Linked DNA regions of Geotalea uraniireducens. The protein of the gene in region 1 binds, or shares a complex with, the protein of each later gene. Links are inferred from orthologs where the notes say so. Each region holds a gene or a part of one and is shown on either strand. Other genes may lie near its edges. The genes, in order: uvrA and mfd.

Region 1 (3,720 bases):
CGACCGGCGCATCAGCTGTACGATCGCCCCGCTCCTCCCCACTGCAGGGGAGCGGACAATGATCCGCCAGGTGCTGGTCAACCTGCTGGCCAACGCCATCAAATTCACTGCCACCCGAGAAGAAGCGCTCATCGAAGTCGGCTCCCGTCCCGGCGCCGGAGAAACGACCTATTTCGTCAGGGACAACGGCGTTGGCTTCGACATGCGCTACGCCGACAAGCTGTTTGGCGTCTTCTCCCGCCTCCATCGTCCCCAGGAATTCGAAGGGACCGGCATCGGCCTGGCAATCGTCAAGCGAATCGTCACCAAGCACGGCGGCCAGGTCTGGGTGGAAAGCGCCGTCGGCGAAGGGGCAACCTTTTACTTTTCGCTGCCGGTCTGACCCTTGCGCACAGCTCCGACGCTAGCCTACACCAGCTTCCGCAAAAACTGCCCGGTGTACGAGCGGGTCACCTTCGCCACTTCCTCGGGTGTCCCGGTAGCGATCACCTCGCCCCCCCGGTCTCCCCCTTCCGGCCCCAGGTCGATCAGGTAGTCGGCGGTTTTGATGACATCGAGGTTGTGCTCGATGATGACGATGGTGTTCCCCCCTTCGATCAGCTTCTGTAGCACATCGAGGAGCTTGGCGATGTCGGCAAAATGGAGGCCGGTGGTCGGCTCGTCGAGGATGTAGATGGTCCGGCCGGTGGCCCGCTTGGAGAGTTCCTTCGCCAGCTTGACCCGCTGGGCCTCGCCGCCGGAGAGGGTGGTGGCCGACTGGCCGAGCCGGATGTAGCCGAGCCCGACGTCCATGAGGGTCTGCAGCTTGTTGCGGATCCTCGGGATGTGCTCCATGAACTGGACTGCCTGGTTGACGGTCATGTCGAGGACTTCGGCGATCGATTTCCCTTTGTACTTGACCTCCAGGGTCTCGCGGTTGTAGCGCGCCCCCCGGCAGACCTCGCACTGGACGTAGACGTCGGGGAGGAAGTGCATCTCGATCTTGATGATCCCGTCGCCGGAGCAGGCCTCGCAGCGCCCCCCCTTGACGTTGAACGAATAGCGGCCCGGCTTGTACCCCCGGACCTTCGACTCCGGCAGCTGGGCGAACAGGTCGCGGATGTCGGTAAAGACCCCGGTGTAGGTGGCCGGATTGGAGCGGGGAGTCCGGCCGATCGGCGACTGGTCGATATTAATCACCTTGTCGAGCAGTTCGAGTCCCTTGATCTGCTGCACCGCCCCGGCCCGCTCGCGGCTCCGGTAGAGCCGCTGGCAGAGCACCTTGTAAAGAGTATCGATCACCAGCGTCGACTTGCCCGAGCCGGAAACCCCGGTGACGCAGGTCATCACCCCGAGCGGAATCTTGGCGGTGACCTTTTTCAGGTTGTTCTCGCTGGCGCCGACCAGGGTAAGGAACTTTTCCGACCGGCGCCGCTTTTTTGGCACCGCAATGGTCAGTTCTCCCGACAGATATTGGCCGGTGAGGGAGTGCGGATTTTTCAAGATCTCCGCCGGGGTCCCCTGGGCAACCACCTCGCCGCCGTGCACCCCGGCCCCAGGCCCCATGTCGATCACGTGGTCGGCCTCGAGGATCGTCTCCTCGTCATGTTCGACGACGAGTACTGTGTTCCCCAGATCGCGCAGGTGCTTGAGCGTCTGCAGCAGCCGGGCATTGTCCCGCTGGTGCAGGCCGATCGACGGCTCGTCGAGGATATAGAGAACTCCGACCAGCGACGAGCCGATCTGGGTCGCCAAGCGGATACGCTGCCCCTCGCCGCCGGAGAGGGTGCCGGAGGAACGGTCGAGCGACAGGTAGTCGAGGCCGACATTGACCAGGAAATAGAGCCGTTCGCGGATTTCCTTAAGGATGCGCCGGGCGATTTCCTCTTCCTTCGGAGTAAACGCCAGGCCGGCGAAAAACTCCAGGGCATCCTTGATCGACAGTGCGGTCACCTCGCAGATATTCCGCCCCGCCACCCGGACGAACAGCGCCTCCTTTTTGAGTCGGGCCCCGTTGCAAGTCGGACAGGGCATCACGTTCATGTACCGCTCCAGCTCCTCCCGGACCTGTTCCGACTCGCTCTCCCGGTACCGCCGCTCCAGGTTGGGGATCACCCCCTCGAACTCCTTCCAGTAGGTATGGCGACGACCGCTCTCCTCTTCCCACCAGAATTCGACCTTTTCCCCCTTCGAGCCATAGAGGATGATCTCCCGCGCTCGATCCGCCAGCTTTTTGAAAGGGGTCCGGATATCGATATCATATGCTTTGGCCAGCGCTTCGAGGGTCAGGTGGTACCAGCCGGAGAGCCGCTTTTCCCATGGAGCGATGGCCCCTTCGCGGATCGAAAGGTCCGGATTCGGCACCACCAGTTCCTCGTCAAAATACATCCGGGTGCCGAGACCGGTGCAGTCGGGACAGGCACCGTAGGGATTGTTGAAAGAGAACATTCGCGGCGTCATCTCGGGATAGGAGATGCCGCAGTCGATGCAGGCCAGGGACTCGGAAAAGAGGATGGTTTCACCGTCGACAATCGCCACCTTGACCACTCCTTCGGCGTGATTGAGGGCAGTTTCCAGTGAATCGGCGAGGCGCCGCTCGATCTCCGGCTTGACGATCAAGCGGTCGACGACGATGTCGAGATCGTGCTTCTTGTTCTTGTCGAGGGAAATCTCTTCTGTTAGATCGTGCTGAACCCCGTCGATGATCACCCGGGTAAAGCCGTCCTTGCGGAGCTGATTCAGTTCCTTGCGGTACTCTCCCTTCCGCCCCCGCACCATCGGCGAAAGGAGGTTGAATTTGGTACCGGCGGGAAGCGCCATGATCTGGTCGACCATCTGGGAGACGGTCTGGGAGGTGATCTCGCGGCCGCACTGGTAGCAGTGGGGATGGCCGACCCGGGCGAAGAGGAGCCGCAGATAGTCGTAGATCTCGGTGACGGTGCCGACGGTGGAACGGGGATTGCGGCTGGTGGTTTTCTGCTCGATGGAAATGGCCGGGGAGAGCCCTTCAATGGATTCCACATCCGGTTTTTCCATCTGCTCGAGGAACTGCCGGGCATAGGCGGAGAGCGATTCCACGTAGCGCCGCTGCCCCTCGGCATAAATGGTATCGAAGGCGAGGGTCGATTTTCCCGAGCCCGAGATGCCGGTAATCACCACCAGCTGATCGCGCGGGATCTCCACGTCGATGCATTTCAGGTTGTGCTCACAGGCCCCTTTGACGATGATCTTATCGCTTGCCATACTACTACCCCGAATCCGCTGCTGCGCGTTGGTGGACTGCCGCTCGACGGACTGAAGACCGCCGGCGAAAGGGATACTATAGCACAATTCGCTCTGGCGGTGGGGGATTCAATCCCGTCCCCCCAGCCGGGAGCGACACCTCTGCGCTGCGCTTCCATCCACCGGAAGTTAAGGAGAGATTTGGAGCAAGATTGGCACCAAGCGACAAAAAAAGAGGAGCGGTTAAACCGCTCCTCTTTTCCGTATCTCTCCACCATGCCGTTGGCTTGCAGGGCCTCACAGCGAGTTCCCTCACAGGTGGGCGCTTCTGAGCCGCTTCAGGCAAGTCCCGTAAAGGGACAGCACACCACGGCTTGAAGAAACCCCCGATTGTGTAAATGTTCCGCTCGGGCGTGTCAGCCTCACGCACATGGCAGAGAGAACCTTAATTTTATTTCAGTCTAGCGCCCCACCACGGAGAAATCAAGCAGGTTTTTCCACCGCCGCCTCGAAACCGAG
Region 2 (4,291 bases), 4.0 Mb from region 1 along the record:
GGAATTACCAACATTGCCACCTCCACCCCGCCACAACTGGCTGTGGCGGAATTCCTGGCCAACGGCGGTTACGATCACCATGTCCGGCGGATTCGCCGGGTTTATGCCCGGCAGATGGTACAGATGGCTGAAGCGGTCGGCCGCACCTTCCCTGCCGGAACGCGTGTCACCCGTCCCGAAGGAGGATTTGTGCTCTGGGTAGAGTGCCCGCCGACCGTCGATTCCCTGCTCCTTTACGAGCAGGCGCTTCGGGCGGGGATCACCATTGCCCCTGGGCCGATCTTTTCCGCTACCGGCAAATATCGGAATTGCATCCGGCTCAATGCCGCCTATTGGGACGAGCGGGTCGAGAACGCCATCTCCACCCTTGGCCAGTTGGCTGCCGCCATGTCGTAACGGTAGATTAAGCGCACCATTTCTGCTATCCTTTCAACTAATGTCTGATCAGCGCTTCCTTCCTGACCCATTACCTTCATGACTGTTGCCGACTCCACACTCATACGCCGCCTGGCCAACGCCCTTGAGGACGAGAATGCCCGGCTGGCCCTTCCGGGGCTCAAAGGCTCGGCTGCCGCGTACCTGCTGGCGAGGCTGCAGGCCGAATCCCGGCGCACCCTCCTGATAGTCGCCCCCGACAGCGACCGGGCCGGCGAAATTCATGCCGAACTGCAATTCTTCGCCGGCCCGGTCGGCGAAATCCTGTATTTTCCCGCCTGGGACACTGCCCCGTTCGAAAAGGCCTCTCCCCATGCAGACATAACCGGCCAACGTCTCGACACGCTGCGCCGCCTGCTCGATCGTCGCCCGTCGGCGGTTGTCACGACAGTGGAGGCGCTACGCCAGAAGGTATTGCCGCGGACCTTGTTCGACCGAAGTTCCCTCTATTTCCTGCCCGGGGAAGAAAGCAATCGCGACGAGCTGCTGACCAAGCTTGTCACCCTCGGGTACCTACATGTCCCCCTAGTCGAGGACCGCGGCACATTTGCCGTGCGCGGCGGGATTGTCGATATTTTCCCGCCAGGCTTCGACCAGCCGGTCAGGATTGAATTTTTTGGGGACTTCGTCGACACGATTCGCACCTTCGACCCGCTCAGCCAGCGCTCTCTGATTCCGTTAGAGGAACTCTTGCTCCTCCCCTCGCGGGAACTTCTCCTCTCCCCCGATGTCATCCAAGCCGCGGCACCGCGGCTGAAACAGCGCTGCGACGACCTGGAGATATCCCCCCTTGCCCGCCGGGAACTGCTGGAACAGTTACAAAGCGGCCTATGCCCTGCCGGGGTCGAGTACCTGCTGCCACTTTTCCAGCCGACGCTGGAAACCCTTTTCGACTACGCGGCGGACACGGTCAAGGTACTGATCGACCCCGAGGCAATCACCGCCGCCCAGCAACACTTCGACAATGAACTGGAGACGGCGGCGGCCCGGGCGCAGGACCGAGGCGACCTTTTCCCGGAACCGGCAACCCTCTTTCTGGCTGCCGCGGAAACTGACGACCAGCTCAAAAGAAGCCGGGTCGTCACAATCCCCCATCTCGCGCTGACAATAACCGACCGCAACGAAGAACGCATCGAGATAACCAGTGCAGATAATGCCGACCTGAAAGTAGGGCTGTCGGCCGACAGCGAGGGGGTCCTGAAACCGCTGGTCGAACGTTTCAGCGCCTGGCTCAACGAGCGGGAACGGCTCATCATTGCCTGCCACCAGCGCGGGCAGGCTCAGCGTCTCTACGAACTGCTGGCCCACTACCCCATCCCGCTGGCCATTTCCGAGCGGAGTTTCGCCGAAGAACGGGAACGTGACGACGGCAAGATCGCGATCGTCATCGGCGGTATCTCCCGCGGGTTCCGACTTCCCGCCGGCAAACTGATTGTCGTTACCGAGGAGGAGCTGTTCGGTCGCCGGGTGAAGCGCCGCGGCATCTCGGAGCTGCGCAAAAAGCAGCTGATGACGTCACTGGCCGAGTTGAAGCCAGGCGACTACATGGTGCACCTCGACCACGGCATCGGCATCTATCGCGGCTTGGTACATCTCTCCTTCGACACCTACGCCAGCGACTTCCTGCTGCTGGAGTACGCCGGCGCCGACAAGCTCTATCTGCCGATTGACCGGCTCAACCTGGTCCAACGCTATGTCGGCGCCGAAGGTCTCGAACCGAAGGTAGACAAGCTCGGCGGCACTTCTTGGGAAAAGTCCAAGGCACGGGCAAGGATTGCGGTCCAGGAAATGGCGGAAGAGCTGTTGAAGATTTATGCTGCCCGGCATGTTCACGAAGGACATGCCTTTTCCCTCCCCGACGAGCTCTACCGCGAATTCGAGGCCTCCTTTGCCTACGAGGAAACCTCGGATCAGCTGGCAGCCATTGGCGACATGCTGGGCGACATGACCGCGCCGAAACCGATGGACCGCCTGGTGTGCGGCGACGTCGGCTACGGCAAGACCGAAGTGGCGATGCGTGGCGCATTCAAGGCGGTAATGGATGGCAAGCAGGTGGCAGTGCTAGTTCCCACCACCATCCTTGCCCAGCAGCATCTTGAAACGTTCAGGGCCCGCTTTGCCGCATATCCGGTTACCATTGAGATGCTCTCCCGCTTCCGTACCGCCAAGGAGCAGAAAGCCATCCTCGAGCAGGTGAAGAAGGGGACCATCGACGTCATCATCGGCACGCACCGCCTGCTGCAGAGCGACGTGACCTTCAAGGATCTGGGCCTGCTGATCATCGACGAAGAGCAACGCTTCGGAGTTACCCACAAGGAGCGGCTCAAGAAATACCGGGCAGTCGTCGACATCCTCACCCTGACCGCGACCCCGATTCCGCGCACGCTTTACATGTCACTGATGGGGATCCGCGATCTTTCCATCATCGATACCCCCCCGGTGGATCGGCTGGCAGTCAAGAGTTTCGTCGCCCGGGCCGCCGATGAGCTGATCCGCGAGGCGGTCATCCGCGAGCTGCGGCGCGGCGGCCAGGTTTTCTTCGTCCATAATCGGGTACAGTCGATCATGAATTGGGCCGAGCATCTGCACCGCATCGTTCCAGAAGCCAAAATTGCCGTGGCTCATGGGCAGATGGAGGAAGGCGAGCTGGAAAAAGTGATGCTCGGCTTCATGCACGGAGAAACCAATCTGCTGCTCTGCACCACCATCATCGAGTCTGGCCTCGACATCCCCAATGCCAACACCCTGATCGTCGATCGTGCGGACACCTTCGGCCTTGCCCAGCTCTATCAGCTGCGCGGGCGGGTAGGACGTTCCAAGCAGCGGGCCTATGCCTATTTCCTCATTCCCGGCGAGGGGGCGATTTCCGCCGACGCCCGCGAACGGCTCAAGGTCATCCAGGAGTTGACCGAGTTAGGGGCCGGCTTCCGCCTGGCCACCCACGACCTTGAAATTCGCGGGGCCGGCGACCTGTTGGGGGCCAAGCAGTCGGGAAACATCGCCACGGTCGGCTTCGACCTCTACACCGAGCTTCTTGAGGAGGCAGTCCAGCGACTTAAAGGTGAGGAACCGGTTGAAAAGATCGAACCGGAGATCAATCTCCGTATTCCAGCCTTCATCCCCGAGGATTACGTTCGGGAGCCGAACCAGCGGCTTATCATCTACAAGAAACTCACTCAGGCGACGGCCGAGACGGAAGTGGATGAAGTGCTCGAAGAACTGGTCGACCGTTTCGGCAAGCTCCCGCTTGCCGCTTCCTATCTGCTTGAGGTGATGAAGCTGCGAGTCCTCTTCAAGAATTTGCTGATCCGGACCGCGGAATGCGATGGCCGACGGCTGACCTTTTCCTTTCACCAGAAGACTTCCGTTTCTCCCGATGCAATCATTGGACTTATCAGAAATAACGGCAAACGCTATCAGTTCACTCCCGATTACCGGCTCGTCGCCGAGCTTGCCGACAGCTCATTCGAGGGGATCCTGGCAGAGGCCAGAAATCTCTTGAAAAGGCTGGTTTGATATGCTAGGTTCCGCAAGATTGTTCAGTAGTTAATTCATCTGCAAAGGAGTTGTCCGTGAAGCGCACGATGATCTTCAGAACGCTCGTCATTGCCGCCAGCGTTGCCGCCCTTGCCGGTTGTGGCGGGAAGACGGAAACCGGCAGCACAAGCGCACCAGCCAAAAAAGCGGGACAGGTGATTGCCGAGGTGAACGGCGACTCCATCACCACCGGTGACTTTCAGCGGGAGCTGGAAAACCTTCCTCCGTACCTGAAACCGATGGCCGAGACGCCCGAAGGGAAAAAGGAACTGCTCGACACGATGGTGGTGCGCGAACTGATCCTGCAGCAGGCGCGGAA

The links.
Region 2: the proteins of uvrA (region 1) and mfd are in contact, whole or in part, in a crystal structure (PDB 4DFC), measured with the Escherichia coli proteins. The link is inferred for Geotalea uraniireducens from one-to-one orthologs.

What each region holds. Positions count from the first base shown.
Region 1 is NZ_AP027151.1:4,032,965-4,036,684, forward strand. What follows is about bases 209-3,618. They hold uvrA (excinuclease ABC subunit UvrA), read right to left. Parts: upstream 3,223-3,618; coding sequence 409-3,222; downstream 209-408. Other genes in these bases: QMN23_RS18900 (ATP-binding protein), read left to right, coding at 209-382. In the rest of the region: more of QMN23_RS18900, read left to right, coding at 1-208; aroF (3-deoxy-7-phosphoheptulonate synthase), read right to left, coding at 3,685-3,720. UniProt on the Escherichia coli protein: The UvrABC repair system catalyzes the recognition and processing of DNA lesions. UvrA is an ATPase and a DNA-binding protein. A damage recognition complex composed of 2 UvrA and 2 UvrB subunits scans DNA for abnormalities.
Region 2 is NZ_AP027151.1:18,905-23,195, reverse strand. What follows is about bases 171-4,151. They hold mfd (transcription-repair coupling factor), read left to right. Parts: upstream 171-474; coding sequence 475-3,951; downstream 3,952-4,151. Other genes in these bases: QMN23_RS00100 (peptidylprolyl isomerase), read left to right, coding at 4,020-4,151; QMN23_RS00110 (PLP-dependent aminotransferase family protein), read left to right, coding at 171-396. Outside these bases: more of QMN23_RS00110, read left to right, coding at 1-170; more of QMN23_RS00100, read left to right, coding at 4,152-4,291. UniProt on the Escherichia coli protein: Couples transcription and DNA repair by recognizing RNA polymerase (RNAP) stalled at DNA lesions. Mediates ATP-dependent release of RNAP and its truncated transcript from the DNA, and recruitment of nucleotide excision repair machinery to the damaged site.